Thermococcus kodakarensis KOD1: one gene and its partners. The protein of the gene in region 2 binds, or shares a complex with, the protein of the main gene of each other region. Links are inferred from orthologs where the notes say so. Each region holds a gene or a part of one and is shown on either strand. Other genes may lie near its edges.

Region 1 (3,056 bases), 330 kb from region 2 along the record:
GAAGTCGGCACCGAGGTGCTTGCTTCCCATAGCGAGGTAAGCCCCACCGTAGGCCTTCCTCAGGATGACAGTGACCATTGGAACAGTTGCCTCGGCGTAGGCGTAGAGGACTTTAGCTCCGTGCCTGATGATTCCGCGGTACTCCTGGTCTGTTCCAGGCAGGTAGCCCGGAACGTCAACGAGGGTAACTATCGGGATGTTGAAGGCGTCGCAGGTTCTAACGAAGCGAGCTATCTTGTCCGAGCTGTCTATGTCGAGAACACCGGCGAAATAGATCGGGTTGTTGGCGACTATCCCAACAGTCTGCCCGTTCATCCTTCCAAAGCCGACAACAGCGTTCGGGGCGAAGTACGGGAGTATTTCAAGGAAGTCCGGGTTTCCGTTCTCGTCGCGGTCAACTATCTCGTAGATAACCTGCCTGACGTCGTAGCCCTTGTTCGGGTCATCTGGAACGATGTTGTACAGGTTCTCGGTCTTCCTGAAGGGCAGGTCGTTCGTCTTAACGCGCGGCGGCTTCTCCATGTTGTTTGACGGCAGGTAGCTCAGGAGCCTCCTTATGAGGGCGAGAACTTCCTCGTCGCTCTTCCCTATGAGGTGGGCCTGACCGCTCTTCTGGGCGTGTATCATAGCACCACCGAGCTGGACGGGGGTCACCTCAACGCCCGTAACGGCCTTGACGACCTGCGGCCCAGTGATGAACATGAAGCTGGAATCGCTGTCCACCATCAGGATGAAGTCTCCAATAGCCGGACTGTAAACCGCTCCGCCAGCACAGGGACCCATAATTGCCGTTATCTGTGGGACTACACCGCTGAGAAGGGTGTTCATCTTGAATATCTCGCCGTAGCCCTTGAGCGAGTCAACGCCCTCCTGAATCCTCGCTCCGCCGGAGTCGTTGAGGCCTATGACCGGAGCTCCGGCTTCGAGGGCCAGCTCCATAATGCGCTTTATCTTCGCCGCGTGCATCTCGCCGAGGGAACCGCCCATAACCGTGAAGTCCTGGGCGTAGACGAAGACTAGCCTTCCGTCGATGGTTCCGTAGCCGGTTATGACGCCGTCGGCGGGCAGTTCCTTCTTGTCGAGGCCGAACTCAGTTCCTCGGTGCTTTACGAACATTCCTATCTCGACGAAGCTTCCCGGGTCAAGGAGCTTTTCAATCCTCTCCCTGGCCGTTAGTTTGCCCTTTGCGTGCTGTTTTTCGATGGCCTTCTCGCCACCCATCTCCAGAATCTTCTTTTTCCTCTCATACAGCTCGTTGAGCTTCTCCTCCATGCTCATGAGAACTCCCCCTGTTTTTGCTGACCTTTGTTATTTGTAAAGTTTAAAAGCGTTTTTCACAACTCTCTTTTCACCGAGAGTGATACAAAAAGTGGAGAAAAGGCACTTCAGAGGTGCTGGATCGGTGTTTCAGCACCACAGGCTTCGCACTTGAGGAAGTGGAAGCGGCCCTTCTTGATAATCTTCGTATCTGGGCTTCCACAGACGGGACAGATAACGAACTCCTTGAGGTACTTCTTCATCTTGTTTGCTATGAGGTACGGCGTAAAGCGTCCCTGGAGAATTGCCCTCCTGCCCTCGAGGGTTCCAGCGGTAGCGACCTCCCTCAGGATGAACTTGAGGAGATGGTTCGGGTCGCGGTTCATGGCCTCGGCTATGTCCACGAAGTTCTCTATGATCGTCCTGTTTCCGGCTATCGTGACCTGTGCCGGCGGCACCTCGAAACGTGAGTGGTGGTGCTTGACGTTCTCCGGGAGTTCTTCATAAGCCTTATCGAGGAGCTTCTCAAAGTCGTAAAAGTCTACCTTCTCGCTCATTTTCTCACCTCCTACTTACCTCTTCACTTCGCTTTATAACCTTTGTCAGATGACGCGGTAGAATCCAGCTCTCGGTTCATAGACCCTGCCGTCGCTCTTCAGCTCGTTGAGGAGCTTCTCGATGTCCGCCTTGGTTCCTATCCCTGCCTGCTTGGCGGCCTCTATAACTTTCTCCTCCGGCGCTCCGAACTCTCCCTCGCTCTCAAGGGATTTTATGATGTCAACAAGCTTCTCGATCTTGTTTATCTTCTTTGAACTCTTGCCGACTTCGAGGATTGAGACGTCAAGGTTGCCCTCTTCGTCAACGGCTATCGTCTTCATCATTGCCTCGATTATCTCTATCGCCGCCCTCGCGTCCTCTCTCGTCACCGTTTCGCTCAATCTCATCCTCGCGTGGGCCTCGCTGAGCCTGATGAGGGCCTCAAGCTGTCTAGCGGTAATCGGTATTGGCTGGACGCCGTCTTCATCTCCTCTCCGCAGGCCCTTTCTCATTTTGACGTAGTAGCGTTTTATTTCCTCCATTGCCTCTCTGCTCAGAACAGGGTGAACGTTCTTTCTGGCGTATGCTATGTACTTCTTGAGCAGATCGTAGGGTATCTTAGGCGTCACCGCCTCAGCTTCGCCCCTTCTGACCTTGAGGATGTGCTCGGCTATGCTGGCGTCTACTTTCTCGTCGGGCTCGTCGAGGAGCAGGAATATCAGGTCGAAACGGCTGAGAAGGGTCGGCGGGAGGTCGAGCTGCTCCGGGAGGCTCTTGTGTCTGTTGAACCTTCCGAACTTTGGATTGGCCGCCGCTATGACGGTCGTTCTTGAGTTCAGAGTTGCGGTAATTCCGGCCTTGGAGATGCTGATTGTGTTGTGGAGGACTAATCCATGGGAAACGAATAGATGATGCGGCTCAACCGTAACATCGTAGACCCACTCCCAGCGGTCGTTTTTGATCTCCTCGACGCACTTCACCTTCAGGAAGTTCACGTTGGCGTTCCACCACTTGAAGAACTCTTCCAGCTCCCTCTTAGCGAGGGAGATTCTCTCCGCAACCGCACTCTGTATTATGCCCTCTGCCCAGGAATTTCTGGCTTCTGCGAGCTTTTTGAGTTTTCCGTACGTTATCCCGTACTTATAGTAAAGCTGGGTCTTTGGCAGGAGTTCAAGGGCTTTCGCGGGGTCTTCTCTGGAGAGCCTCTCAAGCTCATCCATCCTTTCTATAATCCTCTGAAGATAACCTTCGATGATGTTTTC
Region 2 (2,986 bases):
TCGGCTCCGCGAGGAAAACGCTGAACTGGTAGTGGGGCGTTCTGTGTATCATGTTGCCGATGTCGTGGAAAAGTGCGCCGAAGGCAACGATGAACTTGCTCCAGCGGAAGGGCTTTCCAAGCTTTTCAGCCGTCGTCTGGATGCTGAACTTCCTGATTATCCTGAGGAGCTCGAGGGCCCTCCTCGTCGTCAGTAGGACGTGAATGGGCCCGTGGTCGTTGAAGTTGTAGACGTTGAGGACGATGTAGTTCGTCGTGTCGAAGTAGTAGTGGTACTCCCTGAAGGCTCTCTCATACATCTCAAAGAGTTCATCATCGTCCATAAGCTCGCGGATTTCATTCAGAAGTCCCTCTTCCGTGTACATTTTCTCACCTCCCATTCCCGAAACTGGAGAAAGTTTAGTTTTAAGGGTTTTGAACGGTGAAGTGGATAAAACGAGCTGTTAAGTGGGCCAGAATAGGCACTGGAATTCAAAAACTCAGCTCATTCAAGCATCCCCTCAAGCTCCAGAATCTTCTTCGAGCGGAGGTAAACGACTGGAACGCCCTTCTCGCGGAGTCTCTTCTTAAGCCCCTTGTCGTTTGTGCAGACGATTACGCGCTCGTTCCTCACCGCGAAGTCGAATATCTGGTCGTCTATAGGTCTCTCCCCAAAGCGGCCGATCTCAACAGTTTCAAACCTCTCCGCCAGCTTCTTCGCCATCCTGACGGCCATTAAGTCTCTCCCACGAGACTTCCTTTCTATGACGTTCAGCTCATCCAAGACGACGTTTGGAACCACTACCCTGAACTTAACATCGAGAATCCTGTGGAGCTCGCTGATTATGTCCACACCAAACTGGCCGGGAACGAGGAGAAAGTTCGTGTCTGGAACGACCAGCCACTCCCGCCTTCGGCTTTCGCTCATAAGAACCACCAGGACTTCAAAATTGAAATTGGGAAAGAAAAGTCACTCCCTTATGAAGCCGTAGCCGATGAGCCTCCACCTGCTCCCGACCTGCCTGCTGATGGCAACCCTGTCGCCGACCTCGGCGCAGACAGGTATCTGGAGCTTGAGCTCAACGGTGTCCTTTCCGAGGCCAGTTACGAGGCCCATCGTTCTCGCCGTGCCGACGTTGAGCAGGAGGACTTCCCTCCTCTTTATCGGCTCGACCCTGAGTTCCTCCTCGGTTCCGACGACGCGCTCAAGCAGGTGGACTTCGAGTGTAAGCTCGTCCCAGACGGGCGGTAGCTGACCTGGCTTTCCGACGACGTTTCCGGCCATCAGGTCGCCCTTGGTGAGGAACGGGTCGAGCTTGGTTCCAACGCCGACGAGACCGCCAGGATAGGCCTCTTCCACGAACCTACCGCCGGCCTGGAGCGATGTAATCTCCGTCGTTATCGGCTCGTACTTTATCCTTCCGTGCTCCTCATAGGGGACACCGGGCCTTATCTCTATCTCGTCGCCGACCCTCAGCTTGCCCTGGACTATAGAACCGCCTATGACACCGCCAACGAGCTTCTCCGGCGGTGTTCCGGGCTTGTTCACGTCGAAGCTCCTAAGAACGAGCATCTTGGGCGGCTTGTTCGGGTCGCGCTTGGGAGTCGGTATGAACTCCTCTATCGCCGCAAGGAGCACATCAACGTTAGCACCGTGTAGAGCTGAAATCGGGATTATCGGGGCGTTTTCAGCGACGGTGCCCTTGACGAACTCCTTGATCTCCTGGTAGCGTTCCATGACCTTCTCCCTGTCAACCAGTTCAATCTTGTTGAGGGCTATGACTATGTTCCTGTTGCCGACTATCTGAAGGGCCATCAGGTGCTCCCTCGTCTGGGGCATCACTCCTTCGTTGGCCGCTATGACGAGAACCGCGCCGTCCATGAGGGACGCTCCTGCTAACATGGTCGTCATCAGCGCCTCGTGGCCTGGAGCGTCGATGAACGAGACTCTCCTCTCGAACTCAGTCTCGTGGCCGCAGTAGGGACAGACCGGGGAGGTTGAGTACTTGCCGCAGTGCGGGCACTTCCTTATCTCTGCATCGGCAAAGCCTATCTTGATTGTAATACCCCTTCTCAGCTCCTCGCTGTGCGTATCCGTCCAGATTCCAGTTAGGGCCTTTGTGAGTGTCGTCTTACCGTGATCAACGTGACCGACCATACCGATGTTAACCTCGGCCTGCCTAAACTCCTTCTTCTTCGCCATCTCTCTCACCTCTAATGAGTAGAAAAGGCGGGCGCTTATTAAGGTTTCTTCATGGACATTCCTCGTGATTTTGACAGATGGCTTGGATTTTATTTTCGGCTATGTTCTGGAGGCATCCTTATTTCCTGCAGGGTCGTGAATGTTCACTCTTCCTCTTGGACAATTCGCAGGAATTTCCTGGCGCCGAGTTTTATCCCCACTTTGAACACTAGGAGCGTCCAGAGCAGTGAGATTATCAGGGTTGAATACGGGTAAAACCCGAAAATCCACACGAGGACGTTGGATGCAGGGATGATTGCGAAGAATATAGCTCCCATTTTGGCTTCTAATGAGCAGTTTTTGGACCTTTTGTACTCCATACACGCCAGCCAAGTAATGGCGGAAAAGCTGAGCCAGAATACCCCTCCCGTCATCAGGAGCGCCTCTGGATAAAAACCATTACTTCCAAAGTATCCGCCAAGGAGTGCTAAAACCAGCTCGCTAACCCAAAAGCGTAAAAAGGTGATAAAGGAAACCTCAGTCCCGTAGAGCTTCATTTTCGATACCTCCAGAGGTCGGACAGCCTGGAGAGTGCCTTCACGCTGTAAAATTCTCCTGGATCTATGTTGTTCTCATTGAGATTGCTTGCATTGTATTCACGTTTTTTCAAGAGTAACGGCAAAAGATTAAAGGTCAGCTGGGAGAGTTCCCGTCCCTCTTCCAGAGGGAGAGCTCAAAGAGACTCCCCAGAAGGCCCAGCAGAATGGCCGGGAGTAGGAGGAATAGTAGCACTATCATAGACCCCTCGCCCTCTGTTGGACCTGAC
Region 3 (3,100 bases), 790 kb from region 2 along the record:
CACCTCCTATTCTAATCGTGCTATCATTATCAAAAAAAGTAGCATCAAATAAAAGCGTTTTTAAAACCGCGTATTACCAACCTAAGGTTTGAAACTGGTGTAAACACCAAGGAAAAAGCAAGAATTTGGGAAAACAGAAGAGGCGGAGTTCAGAGGTAGCCCCTGTCCTCCTCTTCCTGCGTTGACTGGGGCATTCCCTGCTCCAGCATCGCCCTCTGCATCTCCTGAACTTTCTGGAGTATCTCCTCCGTCTCCTTGGCGCGCTCTTCGAGGGCGGTCATGTCAACCTCGATGCCGAGTATCTTGGTTACTGCGCTCAGGACTGCCTTGGCGGCCTTGGGGTCAACTATGTAGCCGAGGCTCTCACCGAGGAGGCTTACCCCGTACATTGAGCGAAGCTTGCCCATGCCGAGGAGAAGGCCCGCCGCTCCTACGATCGCTCCACCCTCGTCCTCCCTCCAGATGACCTCGACCGAACAGCCCTCAAGCTTCTTCTTGTAGTACTCGACGAGCTCTTCATGAGTTACCGCCGCCAGAACCCTCGGTTCGCCCTGGAGCTCAGGCACCTGGTAGCCGCCCATGGTTATTATTTCCCTGACGCCGAGCTCCTGAACGAGGTCGAGCATCTTTCCAACGACCTCATAGTGCCCGGGGCTGTCTGTTGGTGGAACCTGCTGGTCGCCGGTTATTATGATGAGGTCTCTGCCGTCCTCGTCGGGGTTAACCCAGTAGTAGAACTCGTTCTTCATCAGCTCGACTATCGAGCCCTTCTTGATGAGAACCTGGTGCATGAAGTGGGGTGAGTATAGCTCGGCGAACTTGACTGCTTCAAGCTCCTGGATGAGGTGGTCAGCCGCGAGCTTTCCAACGAGGCCTATCCCGGGAAGGCCCTCTATGAAGACTGGATCTCTAAGCTGGGGCCTCTCAAGCAGGTAAATCATCGTTTCCTTCATCTTCAAGACCTCCTACCAATACCGAGGAGTTCACGCTTGAGCCTCCGCCTGTACTCGCCGTACGGGTCTTCCGGCGAGAAGCGTGGGGGATGAGCTACCTTGGTCTCGCTTCCACAGACCGGGCAGACTTCCTTCAGCGTGTACCTCCCGCAGTTGGGACACTTCCTTATCCTGAAGTGCATCAGGAACCCCTCTTCTTAACTTTCTTAATCCTCTTCTCCTTCCTTATCAGCGTCGCCTCTCCGCCCGCTTCCTTGATGACGCGGAGGATCTCCTCGGCTATGTCTTCCAGAACCTCCTCGGCCTTGTAGTAGTCTGGAGCGGTGATGTCGATCCTGTACCTCGGAGCGCCCTGGTAGGAGAACTTGACCTCGATGTCCTTCTCCTGGTTGGCCCTGTCGCGGGCCTTTATGAGCGCCTCCTTGATTATCTCGATGCCGTTGGGCTTCGGAACGGTTATCTCAAACTCCGCATCTATCGTGACCGTCGGAATCTCGACGTAGGCCTCGATTATCGGCTTTAGAGCCTCAATCCACTCGTCGCTGATGAGTCCCTTGAGGACGTCCATACCGTTCTGGGCCGCGTCCTCAAAGGCAGCATAAACCTCGCCGTACTCTTCCTCAAGCGGGACCCAGACCTCTCTCCAGGCCGTTTCAAAGTCCTTTCCGAGCTTTTCGGCAGCCATTTTGAGCAGGTTCTCTGCCTTCTGAGCCCTCTTGTACTCCTGAAGCTTCGCCTTCCTCTGCTGCTGGTTAACCCTCTTTAGGCTCAGGTCGATGTGTCCTTTCTCGGGGTCAACGCGGATGACCTTGGCGACTATCTTCTGTCCCTCTTTGAGGTAGTCCCTTATGTTCTTGACCCATGTGGGAGCGACCTCGCTTATGTGCATGAAGCCCTCCTTTCCAGGGTACTCGTCAAGCGTGAGAAAGGCTCCGTAAGGGTGAATGTTCTTAACGGTTGCAACCACAAACTCTCCTTCCTCTGGGTACTCTTTAGCCTTCCTTGGCATCTCAATCACCTCAAAGTTTTCTCTCCGAGAAGATTAACGAGAAGAGGTTTTAAAAGTTTGGTGAAAAGGAAAGGAATCACTCAAGAACTTCGAGAACCTTGGCCTTGATGATGCCCTTTCCGCCGGTCGGCTCGACGAGGGTGGCACCGCAGACCAGGCACCTGACGGGAGTGGCCGGGTGGCTGAAGACTATCTGCTCGTTGCCGCAGTCAATGCACTTAACGCGGAGGAACCTGCTCCTCGGCATCGGAATGAGGTTCTTCGGGAGGGCCATCGCATCACACCTCCACCAGCTCGAACTTCTTCACACGGAAGCCCTGTCCCCTGGTGTGGGCCTTTCCGCAGACGGTGCAGCGGAACCTGAGGTCGAGCTTTTTGACCGGCTTCTCCCTTCCAGCCGGGTTCGGCCTCGGGAAACCTGTGTAACCCTTGAGCTTTCTCCTGAACCTCCTCTGGCCCGCGCTCAGCTCGCTCCTCGGCCTCTTCTTGACCTTCTCGACCTTGTGAATGGTGTGTCTCTTACAAAACGGGCAGTACGTCCTTATCTGCTTCGGGTACTTCATTCCTCTCACCTCCGAGAGAGGCCCGGTGGGTTCCTACTTGCCTTCGGATACCCCCGAGCCATGAGGCATGATCGCCTGCAGGCATCGGTATGGGAAAGGCTTTAAAAAAGTTTTTCCGCGGGGAAAAGTTTAAATACAAAATGTTATTAAAGTCTTCTGGAGAGCCGAAGGAGGTGAGACCATGAAGCTCGCCGAGGCAGTCACAAACGTGAAGGAAGTCGAAAAGAAGGCCGAAAAGGAATACAAGGCCCTTCTCAAAACCCTGAAGAGCCCGGAGTACTCTGATCTCAGAGTCCTCCTTCTGAGGATGACCGTTGACACCATTCTCCACAGGAGGCTTGCAGAGGCACTTGAGAAGGCTTACAAAGAGGCCATTGAGCTGATCGAAGAGTTCGGGTACGTTGACGTGCCCGAGACGCCCGAAACTGCCCCGGGGAACCAGGTGTCCAGCGGTCTCGTCCTGATACCGGGAATTCCGGCCGTCCAGGTCGCCCCCTACGGGCTCCTTGGAAGCAGAATCCCGCCTGAGGACGCCCTCGAAGAGCTGCTCAAGAACCTTCCGGATAACGTGGCGC

What was found.
Region 1: the proteins of eif2g (region 2) and TK_RS08090 are in contact, whole or in part, in a crystal structure (PDB 2QMU), measured with the Saccharolobus solfataricus proteins. The link is inferred for Thermococcus kodakarensis KOD1 from one-to-one orthologs. Residues at the interface, in WP_009988771.1 of Saccharolobus solfataricus: Trp33, Pro65, Glu66, Gln148, Val151, Asp152, Val154, Ser155, Lys156, Ala159, Leu160, Tyr163, Arg164, Lys167, Ile180, Ile181, Pro182, Val183, Ser184, Leu186, His187, Ile189, Asn190, Asp192, Ser193; in WP_231918336.1 of Saccharolobus solfataricus: Met1, Leu2, Arg4, Leu5, Tyr6, Lys8, Leu9, Pro10, Ile106, Lys108, Lys109, Glu110, Lys111.
Region 3: the proteins of eif2g (region 2) and TK_RS05405 are in contact, whole or in part, in a crystal structure (PDB 3CW2), measured with the Saccharolobus solfataricus proteins. The link is inferred for Thermococcus kodakarensis KOD1 from one-to-one orthologs. Residues at the interface, in WP_009988771.1 of Saccharolobus solfataricus: Asp222, Lys225, Pro226, Gly227, Thr228, Gln229, Phe230, Asn231, Leu233, Lys234, Gly235, Leu259, Phe273, Thr274, Lys275, Tyr300, Leu301, Asp302, Pro303, Ser304, Leu305, Lys307; in WP_009989173.1 of Saccharolobus solfataricus: Val185, Arg186, Thr187, Asn188, Glu189, Pro190, Leu191, Gly192, Val193, Glu194, Ile196, Lys197, Ile200, Ser201, Leu204, Ile217, Lys218, Ile219, Tyr220, Thr221, Ile222, Gly223, Ala224, Pro225, Tyr227.

The regions. Positions count from the first base shown.
Region 1 is NC_006624.1:1,426,875-1,429,930, reverse strand. What follows is about bases 101-3,004. They hold TK_RS08090 (translation initiation factor IF-2 subunit beta), read right to left. Parts: upstream 1,815-3,004; coding sequence 1,386-1,814; downstream 101-1,385. Other genes in these bases: TK_RS08085 (MCM2/3/5 family DNA replication licensing factor), read right to left, coding at 1,860-3,004; TK_RS08095 (carboxyl transferase domain-containing protein), read right to left, coding at 101-1,278. Also shown: more of TK_RS08095, read right to left, coding at 1-100; more of TK_RS08085, read right to left, coding at 3,005-3,056. UniProt on the Methanocaldococcus jannaschii protein: eIF-2 functions in the early steps of protein synthesis by forming a ternary complex with GTP and initiator tRNA.
Region 2 is NC_006624.1:1,755,911-1,758,896, forward strand. The notes cover bases 66-2,899. They hold eif2g (translation initiation factor IF-2 subunit gamma), read right to left. Parts: upstream 2,182-2,899; coding sequence 949-2,181; downstream 66-948. Other genes in these bases: TK_RS09735 (HD domain-containing protein), read right to left, coding at 66-364; TK_RS09740 (PIN domain-containing protein), read right to left, coding at 484-906; TK_RS09750 (hypothetical protein), read right to left, coding at 2,325-2,717; TK_RS09755 (hypothetical protein), read right to left, coding at 2,854-2,899. In the rest of the region: more of TK_RS09735, read right to left, coding at 1-65; more of TK_RS09755, read right to left, coding at 2,900-2,986. UniProt on the Methanocaldococcus jannaschii protein: eIF-2 functions in the early steps of protein synthesis by forming a ternary complex with GTP and initiator tRNA.
Region 3 is NC_006624.1:964,982-968,081, reverse strand. What follows is about bases 49-2,996. They hold TK_RS05405 (translation initiation factor IF-2 subunit alpha), read right to left. Parts: upstream 1,963-2,996; coding sequence 1,135-1,962; downstream 49-1,134. Other genes in these bases: TK_RS05390 (hypothetical protein), read left to right, coding at 2,707-2,996; TK_RS05395 (50S ribosomal protein L44e), read right to left, coding at 2,241-2,525; TK_RS05400 (30S ribosomal protein S27e), read right to left, coding at 2,039-2,236; TK_RS05410 (RNA-protein complex protein Nop10), read right to left, coding at 956-1,135; TK_RS05415 (proteasome assembly chaperone family protein), read right to left, coding at 150-953. Also shown: more of TK_RS05390, read left to right, coding at 2,997-3,100. UniProt on the Methanocaldococcus jannaschii protein: eIF-2 functions in the early steps of protein synthesis by forming a ternary complex with GTP and initiator tRNA.